Regions from separate parts of the Azospirillum palustre genome, predicted to be linked through region 2. Evidence: predicted binding sites of a transcription regulator. Region 2 holds the regulator's gene; the other holds the start of a gene.

Region 1 (4,130 bases), 420 kb from region 2:
GACGCCCATCGCGATCTGCAGCAGGACCATGGCGCCCGACGCCAGCGCCGCGCGGCCGGCGCGCCCCGGCAGGCGGGCGTTCAGGACCCGGGCGGCCAGCACCAGGACGACCACGCCGGTCAGGATCGCCAGCGAGCGGTGGATCAGCTGGATCGCCGCGGTGTTCTCGACCGGGTTGAGCCACCAGGGGGTCAGCGTGTCGACCTCCGGCGGGATCCAGTGGCCGTTCATCAGCGGGAAGCTGTTGTAGGCGAAGCCGGCATCCGACCCGGCGACGAAGGCGCCCCAGACGATGGTGGCGGCGACCAGCCCCAGCGCCCAGCGGGTGTGACGGCGCAAGGACGCCGATTCCGGCCGCCAGCCCGCCATCGGCAGCGGATCGAGCAGGCCCAGCGCCGTGCGCAGAAGCAGGGCGTAGATCAGGATGGCGGTGCTGAGATGCAGGGCCAGCCGGTAATGGCTGACGTTCGGCGAATCGACCAGCCCGCTCTTCACCATGAACCAGCCGATGCCGCCCTGGAGCCCGCCCAGCAGGAACAGCCCGGCCAGCTTCGGCCACAGCTCCGACGAGATGCGGCCCTGCATCCAGAAACGCAGGAAGGGGATCAGGAAAACGAAGCCGATCAACTGGCCCCACAGCCGGTGGAACCACTCCCACCAGAAGATCGACTGGAAGCCGGCCAGATCCATGTGGCTGTTGTAGATGCGGAATTCCGGCGTCGCCTTGTACAGGTCGAAGACCCGGTTCCATTCCGCCGAGGACAGCGGCGGCAGGATGCCGATCAGCGGCTTCCATTCCACCATCGACAGGCCGGATTCCGTCAGCCGGGTGATGGCGCCGATCACGGCCATGGCCAGCACCATGGCGGCGCAGACCAGCAGCCAGACGGCGATGGGCCGGTTCGGGTTGGGGCGGGTGGCGGCGGCGAGGCTGTCGGAGGCAAAGGCGGTCAAGGCGGCATTCCGGAGCACGGCGGTGGGATGTCCGCAAATGTGGGGCGAACATCCCGTCCCGTCAAACGGCTCGTGCCCGGCGCCTGCCGGATCGGGTCTGCCGGATGAGGCCCGGATCGCCTCTGGATCAGGGGGTGCCGTCCGCGGTGGTCACGCCGTCCTTCGGCTGGGCGGTCTGGCTCTGGAACAGCGCCTCCTCCGCCGCGCGGCGGGCGACGAGGCCCGGCAGCTTGGTCGGCGTGCCGTTCACCGTGGCATAGACCCAGCGGCCGAACTGGCCGGCGGCGCCGGCATAATCGCCCTCGTTCAGCAGCTTCAGCAGGGTCGAGCTTTGCAGGCTGCCGGCGCCGAGATTGAAGACGAAGGACGCCAGCGCGCCGCGCTGGTCCTCGTTCAACGGCACCTTCACCAGGGCGTCGACATGGCCGGCCGCCTGCGCCAGGTCGGAGGCGAGGAAGGCGTCGGCCTGCTCCACCGTGATGGTCTGCCCCATCGTCACGCCGGCGGTATGGCCGTAACCGATGGTGGGAACGCCGGCCGGGCACAGATAGGCGTTGAGGTAGAGGCCTTCGAAATGCTTCACAAGATCGACCGCGGCTTGGCAGACCGGCTGGGTGGTCATGGATGAAAACTCCCGTTTGGCGCGCCGGGCAGGATGGTGCCGCCCGTATCGGCGGCGATCCTATGCGGAATTCGCGCAAGGCGGGAGTGTGGATTTCAATTTGTCGCGAATTGTAGAAACATGGCCGCGGGAACTCCGCAGCAGGAGAAACGAGCGCGAGGTCGGGGCGAAAGACTGAGGGTGAAAGACTGAGTATGAAAGACTGAGTATGAAAGACTCAGGGCGACAGGGTCTGGGCGGCGCCGAACAGCACGAACAGGGCGAACAGCAGGGCGAACAGGCCGGCGATGGTGGTGAACTCCAGCAGAACCTCCACAAGGCGGCTCTCGTGATCCCGCCACCGTGCCCGCTTGCCCGATCCCGGAGCGGAGGCGATTCGGGCCGGCCGCTTGTATTGGAGGCGGTCGGCCGCATGAGTCCCGGTCCAGCCGTCCGCCTGCCGCTTCGCCATCATCGCGCCCTCCACCGCTCCAGTGCCGATTTCTCTAAAATTTTAGGAAATTCCGGCGGATGGCGCTGTGACGGCAATCACAGGCGTGACGTGCGGAAGGCGAGGGGGCGGTTGGGAGGAGCGGGTGGGGCTGCCGGTGGTCGGTTCCGTCCTTTCGCTGTCCGGGCGATGCGTCCGCTGTCGGAAGGGTCGGCTTCTTCTGTGACCGTTCGAAGAAATTTGCCCGCGCCGGCTGTGTGGCGCAATGAGGAAATATGATTTGGAATCAATGAGATATTGCCATCCACGAATGCGGGTTGCAGGCATTTGCGGCAAATTCCGAAACGAGCCTCTTGAATCCACAATCCGCTTCGATTAGCTGTCTGGCACTCGCCGGGCTGGAGTGCTAACAGCCGCCGCCCGCGCCAATTCCCGTCAGTCAGAAACAAGCCTTGATCCAAGGAGGCATTCCATGAAGTTCCGCCCGCTGCACGACCGCGTCGTCGTCAAGCGTCTGGAGTCCGACACCAAGACCAAGGGTGGGATCATCATCCCCGACACGGCCAAGGAAAAGCCGCAGGAAGGCGAGATCATCGCCGTCGGCCCGGGCGCCCGTGACGAGTCGGGCAAGGTCGTGGCGCTGGACGTCAAGGCCGGCGACCGCATCCTGTTCGGCAAGTGGTCGGGCACCGAAGTGAAGATCGAAGGCGTCGATTACCTGATCATGAAGGAATCCGACATCATGGGCGTCATCGAGGCCTAAGTCCTCCGCCCGTACCCTTCGAAATTTACACGTTACAAGGAATCGAGACATGGCTGCCAAAGACGTCAAGTTCGGCCCCTCCGCGCGCGAAAAGCTGCTGCGTGGCGTTGACATCCTCGCCGACGCCGTGAAGGTCACGCTGGGCCCGAAGGGCCGCAACGTCGTGATCGAGAAGTCCTTCGGCGCTCCGCGCATCACCAAGGACGGCGTGTCGGTCGCCAAGGAAATCGAGCTGGCCGACAAGTTCGAGAACATGGGCGCCCAGATGGTCCGCGAGGTCGCCTCGAAGACCAACGATCTGGCCGGTGACGGCACCACCACCGCCACCGTCCTGGCCCAGGCCATCGTCCGCGAAGGCGTGACCAAGGTCGCCGCCGGCCTGAACCCGATGGACCTGAAGCGCGGCATCGACATCGCCGTCGCCGCCGTCGTCGCCGACATCCAGGGCCGCGCCAAGAAGGTCACGACCAACGACGAGATCGCCCAGGTCGGCACCATCTCCGCCAACGGCGAAGCCGAGATCGGCAAGATGATCGCCCAGGCGATGGAGCGCGTCGGCAACGAAGGCGTCATCACGGTTGAAGAGGCCAAGAGCCTGGACACCGAGCTGGACGTCGTCGAGGGCATGCAGTTCGACCGCGGCTACCTGTCGCCGTACTTCGTGACCAACGCCGACAAGATGGTCGCGGACCTCGAAAACCCCTTCATCCTGCTGCACGAGAAGAAGCTGTCGGGCCTGCAGCCGCTGCTGCCGGTTCTGGAAGCCGTCGTCCAGTCCTCGCGTCCGCTGCTGATCATCGCCGAGGACATCGAGGGCGAGGCGCTGGCCACGCTCGTCGTGAACAAGCTGCGCGGCGGCCTGAAGATCGCCGCCGTCAAGGCTCCGGGCTTCGGCGACCGCCGCAAGGCGATGCTGGAGGACATGGCCATCCTGACCGGCGGCCAGGTCATCTCCGAAGACCTCGGCATCAAGCTTGAGAACGTCACGCTCGACATGCTGGGCACCGCCAAGAAGGTCGTGATCTCCAAGGAGACCACCACCATCGTCGACGGCGCCGGCGAGAAGGCCGACATCGAAGCCCGTTGCGGCCAGATCCGCGCCCAGGCCGAGGAGACCACCTCGGACTACGACCGCGAGAAGCTGCAGGAGCGTCTGGCCAAGCTGGCCGGTGGCGTCGCCGTCATCCGCGTCGGCGGTGCGACCGAGGTCGAGGTGAAGGAGCGCAAGGATCGCGTTGACGACGCGATGCACGCCACCCGCGCCGCGGTGGAAGAGGGTGTGGTCGCCGGCGGCGGCACCGCCCTGCTGTACGCCACCAAGGCCCTGGACGCCCTGACCCCGATCAACGACGAGCAGCGCG
Region 2 (4,130 bases):
GACACCTCCAGCGCCTCCGCCGGATCGAGCGGCGGCAGCAGGCCGGGCAGCCGGGCGGCCAGCATCGACTTGCCGGAACCGGGCGGGCCGATCATCAGCAGGTTGTGCGAGCCGGCGGCGGCGACCTCCAGCGCGCGCTTGGCCGTTTCGTTGCCCTTCACGTCGCGCAGGTCGGGCGGCGGCGCGTCCTGCTCCTGCATCCGCGGCTTGGGCGGGGTCAGCACCTGGGTGCCCTTGAAATGGTTGATGAGCGCCAGCAGATTGGCCGGCGCCAGCACGTCGAGGTCGGGACCGGCCCAGGCCGCCTCCCCGCCGCAAGCCGCCGGACAGATCAGGCCGCGGTCGTTGGCCAGCGCGTCGATGGCAGCCGGCAGCACACCCGCCACCGGGGTCAGGGCGCCGTCCAGCGCCAGCTCGCCCAGCGCCACGTAGCGGGCGATCTCCGCATCCGGCAGCACCCCCATCACAGTCAGCAGGCCGAGCGCGATGGGCAGGTCGAAATGGCTTCCCTCCTTCAGCACGTCGGCGGGGGCGAGGTTGACGGTGATGCGCTTGGCCGGCAGCGCCAGTCCCAGCGCGTGCAGCGCGGCGCGCACCCGCTCCCGGCTTTCGCCCACCGCCTTGTCGGGAAGGCCGACGACGGTGAAGGCGACGATTCCACCGGACATCTGGACCTGGACGTCGATCCCCAGCACCTCGATGCCCTGGAACGCCACCGTGTTGACGCGCGCAACCACCACCGCACCCCGAAACAGACGCCCGTCAGGGCATGATACACGCGATTGTAGTCACCATGAGACTGATACGCCAGCACGGGATGAACAAAGCCCAACTGCCGGCCCCGTCATGCCCGCCCGGCGCAGGGAGCGGTTGTCCCGGCCCGCCGGCCGCCTAACATGAGGGCAAACGCATTCCCGGCCGCATTGCCGGCACGCATCGTCGAAAAGGATCAGCCACCGTGCAGCTTCACCTGAGCACCTGGGCCGAGGTCGAAACCTATCTGAAGACCTCCAAGGGCATCATCATGCCGATCGGCTCGACCGAGCAGCACGGGCCGAACGGGCTGGTCGGCACCGACGCCATCTGTGCCGAGGTCGTCGCGAAGGGCGTCGGCGACGCCACCGGCGCGCTGGTCGGCCCGACCATTCCGGTCGGCATGGCCGTCCACCACATGGAATTCCCCGGTTCGATGACGCTGAAGCCGTCCACCCTGATCGCGCTGCTGCGCGACTATGTCGGCTCGCTGGCCGAACACGGGTTCGAGCGCTTCTTCTTCGTCAACGGCCATGGCGGCAACATCGCCACGCTGCGTGCCGCCTTCTACGAGATCTATGCGGAGAACCGGGCGCTGCGCGGCCGCGACGCGCCGGACCTGCGCTGCACCCTGGTGAACTGGTGGGAGAATGGCGAGGTCGGCCGGCTGTCGCGCGAGCTGTACCAGGGCAAGGAAGGCTCGCACGCCACCCCCAGCGAGGTGTCGCTGACCCAGTACGCCTATCCCGACTCGATCAAGAGCGCGGCGATGGACCCGGAACAGGCGCCGGCCGGCGGCTTCCACGATGCCCGCGACTTCCGCCGCCGCTATCCCGATGGCCGCATCGGCTCCGCCCCCGGCCTCGCCCGTCCCGAACATGGCCAGCGCCTGTACGAGGCGGCGGTCGGCGCCATCGCCACCCAGTACCGCGCCTTCCTGGCGGAACAGTAAGGGCGGCCACATGCCTGTATGCCGCCCGCATCCCAATGGGGGCATGCCGGTGGGGCATCTTCGCCCCGCACGTTGATTCGGCGGTCGGACCTGCCTAAATTCGGACCGGTTGACGGAACCCGCGTTCCGCAACCGACCGGCCCGAACAGAGCACGACCGCCCCAGTCCATGATCAACGAGCTGAACCAGCGATCGCGCGAGATTTTCCGGCTGATCGTCGACGCCTATGTGGCGTCGGGGGAGCCGGTCGGCTCGCGCACGATCTCGCGGCGGCTTGGCATGGCCTTGTCGCCCGCGACCATCCGCAACGTGATGGCCGACCTGGAGGAGCAGGGGCTGCTCTATGCCCCGCACACCTCCGCCGGCCGCATCCCGACCGATGCCGGCCTTCGCATGTTCGTCGACGGCCTGCTGGAGATCGGGTCGCTGACCGAGGACGAGCGCGCCTCGATCGAAGCGAAATGCTCCGCCTCCGGCCGCGCCTTCGCCGACGTGATGGGCGAGGCGTCGACCATGCTGTCCGGCCTGTCGCACTGCGCCGGGCTGGTGGTGGCGCCCAAGACCGACCGGCCGCTGAAGCACATCGAGTTCGTGTCGCTCGGCCCCGGCCGCGCCCTCGTCGTCCTGGTGAACGAGGACGGGCTGGTCGAGAACCGGGTGATCGAGGTGCCGATGGGGGTTCCCACCTCCACCCTGCAGACGGTGTCGAACTTCCTCAGCGCCAAGCTCGCCGGCCGCACGCTGGACGAGGCCCGGCAGGAGGTCCTGCAGGAGATCGAGCAGCAGAAGACCCAGCTGGACGAGCTGTCGCGCAAGGTGGTCGCCGCCGGTCTGGCCACCTGGGCCGGCAGCGGCGGGTCGAACGCCGGACAGCTGATCGTCCGCGGCCAGTCCCGCCTGCTGGAGGACGTCACCGCGCTGTCGGATCTGGAGCGCGTGCGCGGCCTGTTCGAGGCGCTGGAGACCAAGGAGACGATGCTGCGCATGCTGGACGCCACCGGTCGCGGCGATGGCGTGCAGATCTTCATCGGCGCCGAGAATGTGCTGTTCAGCCATTCCGGCTGCTCGATGATCATCTCCCCCTTCCAGAACAGCCGGGAACAGGTGATCGGCGCCATCGGCGTCATCGGCCCGACCCGCATCAATTACGCCCGTATCATTCCGCTGGTCGATTACACCGCCAAGGTGGTCAGCCGGCTGATCGGCTGAGCACCGCCCTCACCAACTCCGCCTTTTGACGAAGCAAGAATTGAGAAAACCATGAGCGAAGAGCAGAACAAGCCCGCCGACGCCACGGTGGAGCCGACCGAGGCCACCGCCGACACCGCCGCCAACCAGACGGATGCCGGTTCGCCCGAGGACCGCGTCGCCAAGCTGGAAGCCGAGGTCGCCAGCCTGAAGGACCAGCTTCTGCGCGCCATGGCGGAGACGGAGAACACCCGCCGCCGTGCCCAGCGCGACCGCGAGGACGCCAGCAAGTTCGCCGTGTCGAGCTTCGCCAAGGAGCTGGTGTCGGTCGCCGACAATCTGCGCCGCGCGCTCGACGCCGTGCCGGCCGAGGGCCGCGAGCAGGACGATGTGCTGAAGGGCCTCGCCGTCGGCGTCGAGGCGACCGAGCGCCAGCTGTTCGCCGCCTTCGACCGCGCCGGCATCAAGAAGCTGGACCCGGCGGGCGAGCCGTTCGACCCGAACTTCCATCAGGTGATGTTCGAGATCGAGAACACCGGCAAGGCCGCCGGCACCGTCGTGCAGGTTCTCCAGCCCGGCTACACCATCCACGGCCGCCTGCTGCGCGAGGCGATGGTCGGCGTCGCCAAGGGCGGTGACGCCGGCGGCCAACACGTCGATACGAAGGCGTAACCATACGACTTCTGCAAAGCCCCCGGTTCAGCGGCGCCGCCGACTGGCCGGGGGCTTCCTTGTTGTGCGGAATAGGGTACGCCAGCGGTTGACGGTCGACGGGAAATTGCCTAGGCCTTTCCCATAACTCTTTCGGCCGAGCAACCGGAGCCGCGTTCCATGCCCAAATGCGTCCTGACCGTCGACGATTCCAAGACCATCCGCGACATGGTCGGGTTCACGCTGAAAGGCGCCGGCTATGAGGTGGCGGAGGCGTCGGACGGCACTGCCGGCCTTGCCCTGGTCAACCAGCGCAAGTTCGACTGCATCATCACCGACCTGAACATGCCGGGCCTGGACGGGCTGGCGCTGACCCGCGCCATCCGCGCCTCGGCCACCAACCGCGCCACCCCGGTCCTGCTGCTGACCACCGAGGCCGATCCGGCCAAGAAGTCCGCCGGCCGCGAAGCCGGCGCCACCGGCTGGCTGGTGAAGCCGTTCAACCCGGAAAAGCTGGTGGAGACGGTGCGGAAGGTCTGCCCGTAAGGACCGGTCTTCCCCATCAACGGGCAATCAGGAACTCCCC

What was found. The regulator HrcA, encoded in region 2, represses chaperone genes, less so after heat shock. The targets are predictions, from matches to a motif close to GTTAGCACTCNCCNNNGGNGAGTGCTAAC.
Region 1: a site for HrcA is predicted at 2,389-2,417, ahead of groES (co-chaperone GroES). Genes of this name have one in related genera too.

Annotation. Positions count from the first base shown of each region.
Region 1 covers NZ_PDKW01000043.1:2,305,220-2,309,349, reverse strand. Annotated here, with positions in the region: gene CRT60_RS33230 (COX15/CtaA family protein) at 1-954, opposite strand, end outside; gene CRT60_RS33225 (lysozyme) at 1,082-1,576, opposite strand; gene CRT60_RS33220 (hypothetical protein) at 1,794-2,030, opposite strand; gene groES (co-chaperone GroES) at 2,479-2,769, shown strand; gene groL (chaperonin GroEL) at 2,819-4,130, shown strand, end outside.
Region 2 covers NZ_PDKW01000043.1:2,723,205-2,727,334, reverse strand. Annotated here, with positions in the region: gene CRT60_RS35210 (YifB family Mg chelatase-like AAA ATPase) at 1-737, opposite strand, end outside; gene CRT60_RS35205 (creatininase family protein) at 959-1,705, shown strand; gene hrcA (heat-inducible transcriptional repressor HrcA) at 1,874-2,914, shown strand; gene grpE (nucleotide exchange factor GrpE) at 2,966-3,565, shown strand; gene CRT60_RS35190 (response regulator) at 3,725-4,090, shown strand; gene CRT60_RS35185 (DUF1848 domain-containing protein) at 4,107-4,130, opposite strand, start outside.